Regions from separate parts of the Allobosea sp. 01N443 genome, predicted to be linked through region 3. Evidence: riboswitches for the same ligand, from Rfam matches in the RefSeq annotation. Region 3 holds a riboswitch; each other region holds the start of a gene.
The links. Region 3 has a riboswitch for cobalamin ahead of AC1DRP_RS15540 (ABC transporter substrate-binding protein). Riboswitches for the same ligand answer to the same signal wherever they lie in the genome.
Positions count from the first base shown of each region.

Region 1 (2,252 bases), on a different contig from region 3:
GGGTTTCCAGCCGTTCGCGCTCGTATTGCAGACCCATCACCAGGGTCTGCCCCTTCATCAACTCAAGGTCGCCGCGCCAGTCGACCTTGGTGCGCTCGCCGAGATTCTCCGTCGGCAGGCCGAGGATACCAATCGCATTCGGCGTGCGGCCGGTGCGGTCCTGATTGCTGTAGGACAGGCCGAAGCGATTGACGAAGCGCCCACCAAGCGGATCCCAGACGACCTCTCCGCGGGTGAAGGCCTGCTTGTAGTCCTGGCTGCTGCGGAAGCTGCTGGGCGTGCTCGGAAAGCCGGAATCGCCGGTGAAGAGCAGGTAGCCGTCAGTGTAGCGGCCGACCCAGTTCAGCGACAGCGTATCGGACAGCGCGACGCCGAACCGGGCCGAATAGGTCCAATTGTCGTAGGAATTCGGGTTGACGCGGCGCCCCGACGGCACGAGCCCGGGAGGCGTCACCGGGGTCGAATCCGATTTGAAATGGGCGATGCTGAGGGCGTAGTTGAAGCGGTCATCGCCGCCGCTGAGGCCGACCGACTGGTTGAAGGTGCCGTATGAGCCGGCCTCGGCTCGGGCCGTGAGCTTCGGCGGACCCTCGCCACGCTTGGTGGTGATCGAGATGACGCCGCCCAGCGCGTTGGCGCCGTAGAGGCCGCTTTGCGGTCCGCGCAGCACTTCGATGCGCTCGATGTCGTCGGTCAGCATCGAGCCGAAATCGAAGGAGCGGTTCGGGGTCGACGGGTCGTTGGCCTCGATGCCGTCGATCAATACCTTGACGTGGTTGGAGTTGGTGCCGCGGATGAAGACCGAGGTCAGCCCGCCCGGCCCGCCGGTCTGCACGATATTGAGGCCGGGAACGGCGGCGAGCGCCTGCGGCAGGGTCCGGCGCTGCTCGCGCTCGATATCGCCCGCGGTGATGACGGTCACGGAATTGGCGATCTCGCGCGCTGGCGTGGGTCGCGTCGTCGCGCTGACGACGATTTCGTCGAGGGCAATCGATTCGGTGGCTGACTGGGCGGAGGCCTGGCTGGGGGGGAGGGAGCCGGCGGAGACAAGGAGCGGCAGGGTGATGAGCAGCCGGCTGCGCCGGGCAACCTTGGGAGGACGGATCACGATGGAACCTCGGGCGTTGACGTCTGTGGCACGTCACCGCGAACGCGAGGCCCCGTCCGCTGCCCTTAGCCAGCGTGCAGTTCAACAAGCGATCGAAACACCCCGTCCGAACGTGTTCGCGTGTGACCACGGCTGACGGCAGGTCTCCTGGCTCGCGGGTCGGTGCCTTGTCGCCGCCTTCCCAGGTCCGAGGGCCCCAGTGGCGTGTGGCGAAAGGCTCGCCGCTTACAGTTGCGGGGGCAGCCACGGCATTGAATGGCGAACCATCCGCACCGCATTCCCTTTTGATCCCCTAAGGGAACCGTCGCTGGCGAGGTAAGGCCGGAACGGCCGCTGCGTCAATGATCGTTGGTGCGGGTGTCCCCAGGCGAACGCAGGTCGTCATCCCTCAAAATGCGCCAGCTCGGTCCCTCGAGATCGCTGAACTGGCCGGTGCGCATGCACCAGAAGAAGGCCGCCAACCCCAGCAGTCCGAGACCGAGCGCCAGGGGGAACAGGATCACCAGGATATTCATGACGCCACTCCCGTATTCTGCCGCGACAGGCCGCGTCCCGCGCGCAGCGCGTTGAGCGTGACCACCAGTGACGATCCCGACATCGCGACGGCTGCGACGAGCGGCGTCGCGAAGCCCGCGACGGCAATCGGCACCGCGACGGCATTGTACAGCACCGCAAACCAGAGGTTTTCCAGCATGAGGTTGCGCGCCCTGCGGGCGATGCGCAGGCTGTCGGCGACCGGCATCAAGCTGTCGCCGATGAAGACAATGTCGGCCGAGGCCTGCGCCAGGTCGGTCGCGCTGATCGGCGAGATCGAAACATGGGCCTTGGCAAGGGCCGGAGCGTCGTTGAGCCCGTCGCCGATCATCAGCACCTTGCGCCCCTTGGCGCTGAGCCGGTCGAGCGCCTTGAGCTTCTCGTCGGGACGCAGGCCGGCTTCGGCCTCCGTGATACCGAGGGCCGAGGCGACCGGCGCGACAGCTTCGCTTCGGTCGCCGGAGAGAATGCGGATCTCGAGGCCGAGACCGCGTAGCGCGGCGATACAGTCGCGCGTCTCCGGCCGGATCTTCTGATCGACCGCGAAGATGGCGCATTCAGTGCCATGGCGCCAGGCGATCAGGGAGGCTGAGGGATGGCGCGCGGCGAC
Region 1 covers NZ_JBFTRC010000014.1:54,330-56,581, reverse strand. Annotated here, with positions in the region: gene AC1DRP_RS06545 (TonB-dependent receptor plug domain-containing protein) at 1-1,108, opposite strand, end outside; cobalamin riboswitch at 1,229-1,429, opposite strand; gene ccoS (cbb3-type cytochrome oxidase assembly protein CcoS) at 1,447-1,623, opposite strand; gene AC1DRP_RS06535 (heavy metal translocating P-type ATPase) at 1,620-2,252, opposite strand, start outside.
Region 1: linked by a shared signal. The riboswitch ahead of AC1DRP_RS06545 (TonB-dependent receptor plug domain-containing protein) and the one ahead of AC1DRP_RS15540 (ABC transporter substrate-binding protein) in region 3 are both predicted to bind cobalamin.

Region 2 (2,252 bases), on a different contig from region 3:
CGGCGGCAGCGATGTCGCGGGCCTTGTCCTGCGTTTCCCAGGTGAAGCCTTCGCCCATCGTGTGCCAGACGATGCGATCGCCGAAGGCGTCGAGCGCCTTGCGTTCACCTGTCGCCCAGGCGCCCTTGATGAACTGCACCACCCCGACGCGCCAGTCATGGCCGAGAGCCCGCAGGATCAATCCGAAGGCGGCGGTCGACTTGCCCTTGCCTGGCCCCGTATTGACGATCAGGAGTCCCTTTTCGATCGTCTTGGCGGCGACCTCGGCATCCTGCACCGCCTTGCGCTTTTCCATCTTGGCCTTGTGGCGGGCGGCCTCGTCAGCATCGATCGTCATCGGAACCTCCTGCTCATTTCACCTGCATCGGCAGACCGGCGACCATGAAGATCACCCGGTCGGCCCGCGCCGCAAGCATCTGGTGCAACCGCCCCGCCTCGTCGCGGAACCGTCGGGCGAGCGCATTCTCGGGCACGATACCGAGCCCGACCTCGTTGGAAACCAGGACCACCGGGCCACGTGCCGAAACGCAGGCCTCGACCAGTTCCCGGCTTGCAGCCGCCACATCCTGCTCTGCCAGTATCACGTTGGTCAGCCAGAGCGTCAGGCAGTCCACCAGGGCAGGTTGCCCCGCGGGAACCGCGCGGATCGCCTGCGCCAGGGCCAGCGGCGCATCGATGGTCATCCAATCCTGCGACCGGCGGGCGCGGTGCTCGGCAATCCGGGCGCGCATCTCATCGTCATAGGCCTGCGCCGTGGCGAGATAGATCCAGGGCGCCGGCACCATCTCGATCAGGGCCTCGGCATGGCGGCTCTTGCCGGAGCGGGCGCCGCCCAGAACGAGGGTAAGAGGGGAAAGGATCGCTGCCACTGCCAAAATCTCAACCCAGGGAAGATCAGCCTAAGGAACGGACCTGGCGAGCGAAGCGAAACAAGCCGGGACAGGCCATCAGAGATCACATCGCTTCACTGCGCTCGCAATCACGATCGCTGCATTGCACAGCACCGTGCAGATGGCTAATGATCATCCCCGACGGTGCCTCTGCAAGGAGGTGAAAAGGGAACGCGGTGCGATACCGCGGCTGCCCCCGCAACTGTAAGCGGCGAGTTTCGCGCCATCGGCCACTGGGATTGTCCCGGGAAGGCGGCGAGAGATCCGGACCCGCGAGCCAGGAGACCTGCCGTCGATGAGTGATGCAATCCAGCGGGCTGCCGGCGGGGTGGCCAAGGAGACCGAGATGACGACGAATACGGCTTCGATCACCACCCAGGCCAGCGCATCCGAGCGCGTCAAGGCTGTCGCAGCTGCCCTGGCACTCGGCGCAGCCCTGATCTTCACCGTCGGCTTCGCCCATTCGACCAGCGTTCACAACGCAGCCCACGACACGCGCCACACCCTCGCCTTTCCCTGCCACTGAGGGAAAGGCAACATGGTCAATCGTGTTCTCACGGTCAGTCTTCTGGCCGGGCTTCTTGCTGGGCTCCTGGTCGCAGCACTCCAGCATGTCACCACCACGCCGCTGATCCTCAAGGCGGAAACCTTTGAGACGGCGTTGCGCGCAGCCGAGCTTCAGCACGCCAGCTTCACCGGCGATGCCAGGATCGTCCTTGCCCATGGCGGCGCCGACGCAGCCGACCACGCCGAGTGGAAGCCACAGGACGGCTTGCAGCGCACGGCCTTCACCACCATCGTCACCATTGCGACCGCGATCGGCTTTGCCGCCCTGCTGCTCGGCGGCATGATCGCAGCGGGCGATGCCATCACTGAACGGACCGCACTGATCTGGGCGGCTTGCGGCTTCCTGGCCTTCGGCCTCGTGCCGGCGACCGGGCTCGCACCGGAATTGCCCGGCAGCGCGTCAGCCGAACTGCTCCACCGCCAGACCTGGTGGATCGCCACCGCGCTCGTCACCGCCGGCGGCCTCTGGGTCTTCCTGCGGACGGAGGCGAGCTGGCTGCGGGCACTTGCCGTGCTTGCCATGCTCGTCCCGCATCTGATCGGCGCACCACATCCCGCCGCCCCGGAGAGCAAGGTCCCGGCCGAAATCGCAGCGCATTTCGCCGCGCTCTCGCTCGCGCTCCAGGCTGCCCTCTGGCTCGCTACCGGCTTTGCCGTCGGCGTGCTCTGGCCCTGGGCGACGCGCCGTGCCGCAGCCCCGGCCAAGGCCTGACGCTGAGCGCGATCCCCCGGGATCGCGCCGGAAGCAAAGGAACCGGCCTATGCCCGAAGGCGATGTCACCATTTTCGTCTGCG
Region 2 covers NZ_JBFTRC010000022.1:8,084-10,335, forward strand. Annotated here, with positions in the region: gene cobO (cob(I)yrinic acid a,c-diamide adenosyltransferase) at 1-337, opposite strand, end outside; gene cobU (bifunctional adenosylcobinamide kinase/adenosylcobinamide-phosphate guanylyltransferase) at 351-875, opposite strand; cobalamin riboswitch at 1,016-1,198, shown strand; gene AC1DRP_RS08790 (CbtB domain-containing protein) at 1,186-1,416, shown strand; gene AC1DRP_RS08795 (CbtA family protein) at 1,429-2,169, shown strand; gene AC1DRP_RS08800 (DUF1636 family protein) at 2,219-2,252, shown strand, end outside.
Region 2: linked by a shared signal. The riboswitch ahead of AC1DRP_RS08790 (CbtB domain-containing protein) and the one ahead of AC1DRP_RS15540 (ABC transporter substrate-binding protein) in region 3 are both predicted to bind cobalamin.

Region 3 (2,252 bases):
CCGAAAGCGCGAGCGCTCCTCCGCAGAGGGCCGCCACCACAGCCCGGCTCAACCGGTAGTCGAAGATGACGCCCTGCTGGATCGCGCTCACGGGGTAGTCGAGATCGAACAACCCGTTGCCCAGGGCCCTGAAGACCGTGGCAAGCGGGATCGACATTTCGCCGATCGTCACGGCGAGCGCGATCGCGAGTATCAGCAGGACGAAGGCGAGGATCGCTACTGCGCCCCTCGCCAACCAGTTGGGCCGAACCACTCCATGGCTCACTTGGTGAGGCCGAAGCTCTTGATGCCGTTGGCCAGCGCCTCGATGCCGTCGATCGTATCAAGCCCGGCCCTGGTCGCGCCGACATCCATGATCACGATCCGCTGCTGCCGACTGGCGTCGAGCTTGCTCGCAACCGCGTCGGTCTTGAGGAAGTCGAGCTTGAGATTGATGTCATCTGCTGGGAAACGCCGGCGATCCATCTTGACCACGACGATGACGYCAGGGTTGGCGGAAGCGACGGTCTCCCAACCGACCAGCGGCCATTCCTCGTTGGTGGTGATGACGTTCCGGGCGCCGAGCTTCGACAGGATATAGGCAGGCACGCCATTCTTGCCGGCCAGGAAGGCGTCGCCCTTGATGTCCTTGCTGGAGAACCAGACCACGACGGGGACATCCTGCGGCTTGATACCGGCCACAGAAGCGACCGCCTTGTCCTCGCGGGCCTTCAATTCGGCGACCAGCGCCTCGGCGCGATCGGAGACGTCGAAGATCTGCCCGAACTCGCGAATATTGCGGTAGACGAGATCCATCGTGAACATCTGCGTGCGGACGCCGTCGCCCGGCCCGGAATTGTCCTTTCCGACGCAGTCGGTGGGCGAGACATAGGTCGGCACCTTCAGCTTCGCAAACTGGTCGCGCTTGCCGACGATGCCGTTGGGGCCGATATGCCATTCGAACATCGCAGTCACGAGGTCGGGTTCCTGGGCGACGACGGCCTCGAAACTCGGATCGTTGTCGGCAAGCCGCTTCACCTTGGCGTTGACCGCCTCATAGGGCTTCGCGACAGGGCTGAACCACACGGCTGTGCCCACGACCTTGTCGCCGAGCCCGAGCGCGTAGAGGATCTCGGTCTGCGTCTGTCCGACCGCCACGACGCGCTTTGGCGCCTGGTTGAACGTTATCGTCTCCCGGCAATTCTCCAGCGTCAGCGGATACTGCGTCGGCGCGGCCAAGGCCGCTCCGGACATCGACATGCCGATGGCTGCGACGAACGAAAGGCAAGAAAGGCGTGCGGCGCTGCGCATTGAAGTCTCCGATAGCGTCGAGCGACGGCATGCGTCGCGAGGCTCGAGGGCCTCGCACGGCCGATCCTGTAATGCAACAATATTACAATTTTGATAGACTGCTCGACGAGTCTGCGTCAAGCGCTCTGCCGCGGCTGCGACCGCGTGGTTCGGCATCATGGACATGGAATTCATCGCTCCCCGAGATGACGAGCCGGGAGCTTGAGCGGATCGGTTCGGGGGTGCGGGTCTACGACCTGCCGCCGACGCAAATCCCCCCGGACACCCCGCCCGAAAGACGCTTCTGCGATCAGGGCAGGTCTCCTGGCTCGCGGGTCAGCGCTGGCTTCGCCCGGCCTTCCCGGCGTGAGAGCGCCAGTGGACGTTGGGAGAAGAGCTCGCCGCTTACAGTTGCGGGGGCAGCCTCGGATTCGGCGCAGGGCGCCTCACCGAATTCCCTCTTAGCTTCGGGCCTGGACCCGAGGAACCTTGATCGCGGCCGACCATAGAGGGGCCCAAGGCGGCGTCAAGCCGCAGGCACCGACCACACCGCCTGCTGATGGAGCCCTGCAGCGAGACGGCTCCATCCTTCTCAGCTCACTCCCAGCTCAGAGCGCCGCCGTTCTGGTATTCGATGACGCGGGTCTCGAAGAAGTTCTTCTCCTTCTTCAGGTCCATCGCCTCGCTCATCCAGGGGAACGGGTTTTCCGTTTCCGCGAAGACCGGCGCGAGGCCGAGCTGCGCGCAACGGCGGTTGGCGATGAAATGCATGTACTGCTCGCAGAGCGCAGCATTCAGGCCGAGGAAGCCGCGCGGCATGGTGTCCCGGCCATAGGCGGCCTCGAGTTCGGCAGCGTCGCGGATCATGCCGCGCAGCTCGTCCTGGAAGGCCTTGGTCCAGAGATGCGGGTTTTCGATCTTGATCTGGTTGATCACGTCGATGCCAAAATTCAGGTGAATGCTCTCGTCGCGCAGGATGTACT
Region 3 covers NZ_JBFTRC010000054.1:18,229-20,480, reverse strand. Annotated here, with positions in the region: gene AC1DRP_RS15545 (FecCD family ABC transporter permease) at 1-253, opposite strand, end outside; gene AC1DRP_RS15540 (ABC transporter substrate-binding protein) at 262-1,290, opposite strand; cobalamin riboswitch at 1,567-1,776, opposite strand; gene AC1DRP_RS15535 (ribonucleotide-diphosphate reductase subunit beta) at 1,867-2,252, opposite strand, start outside.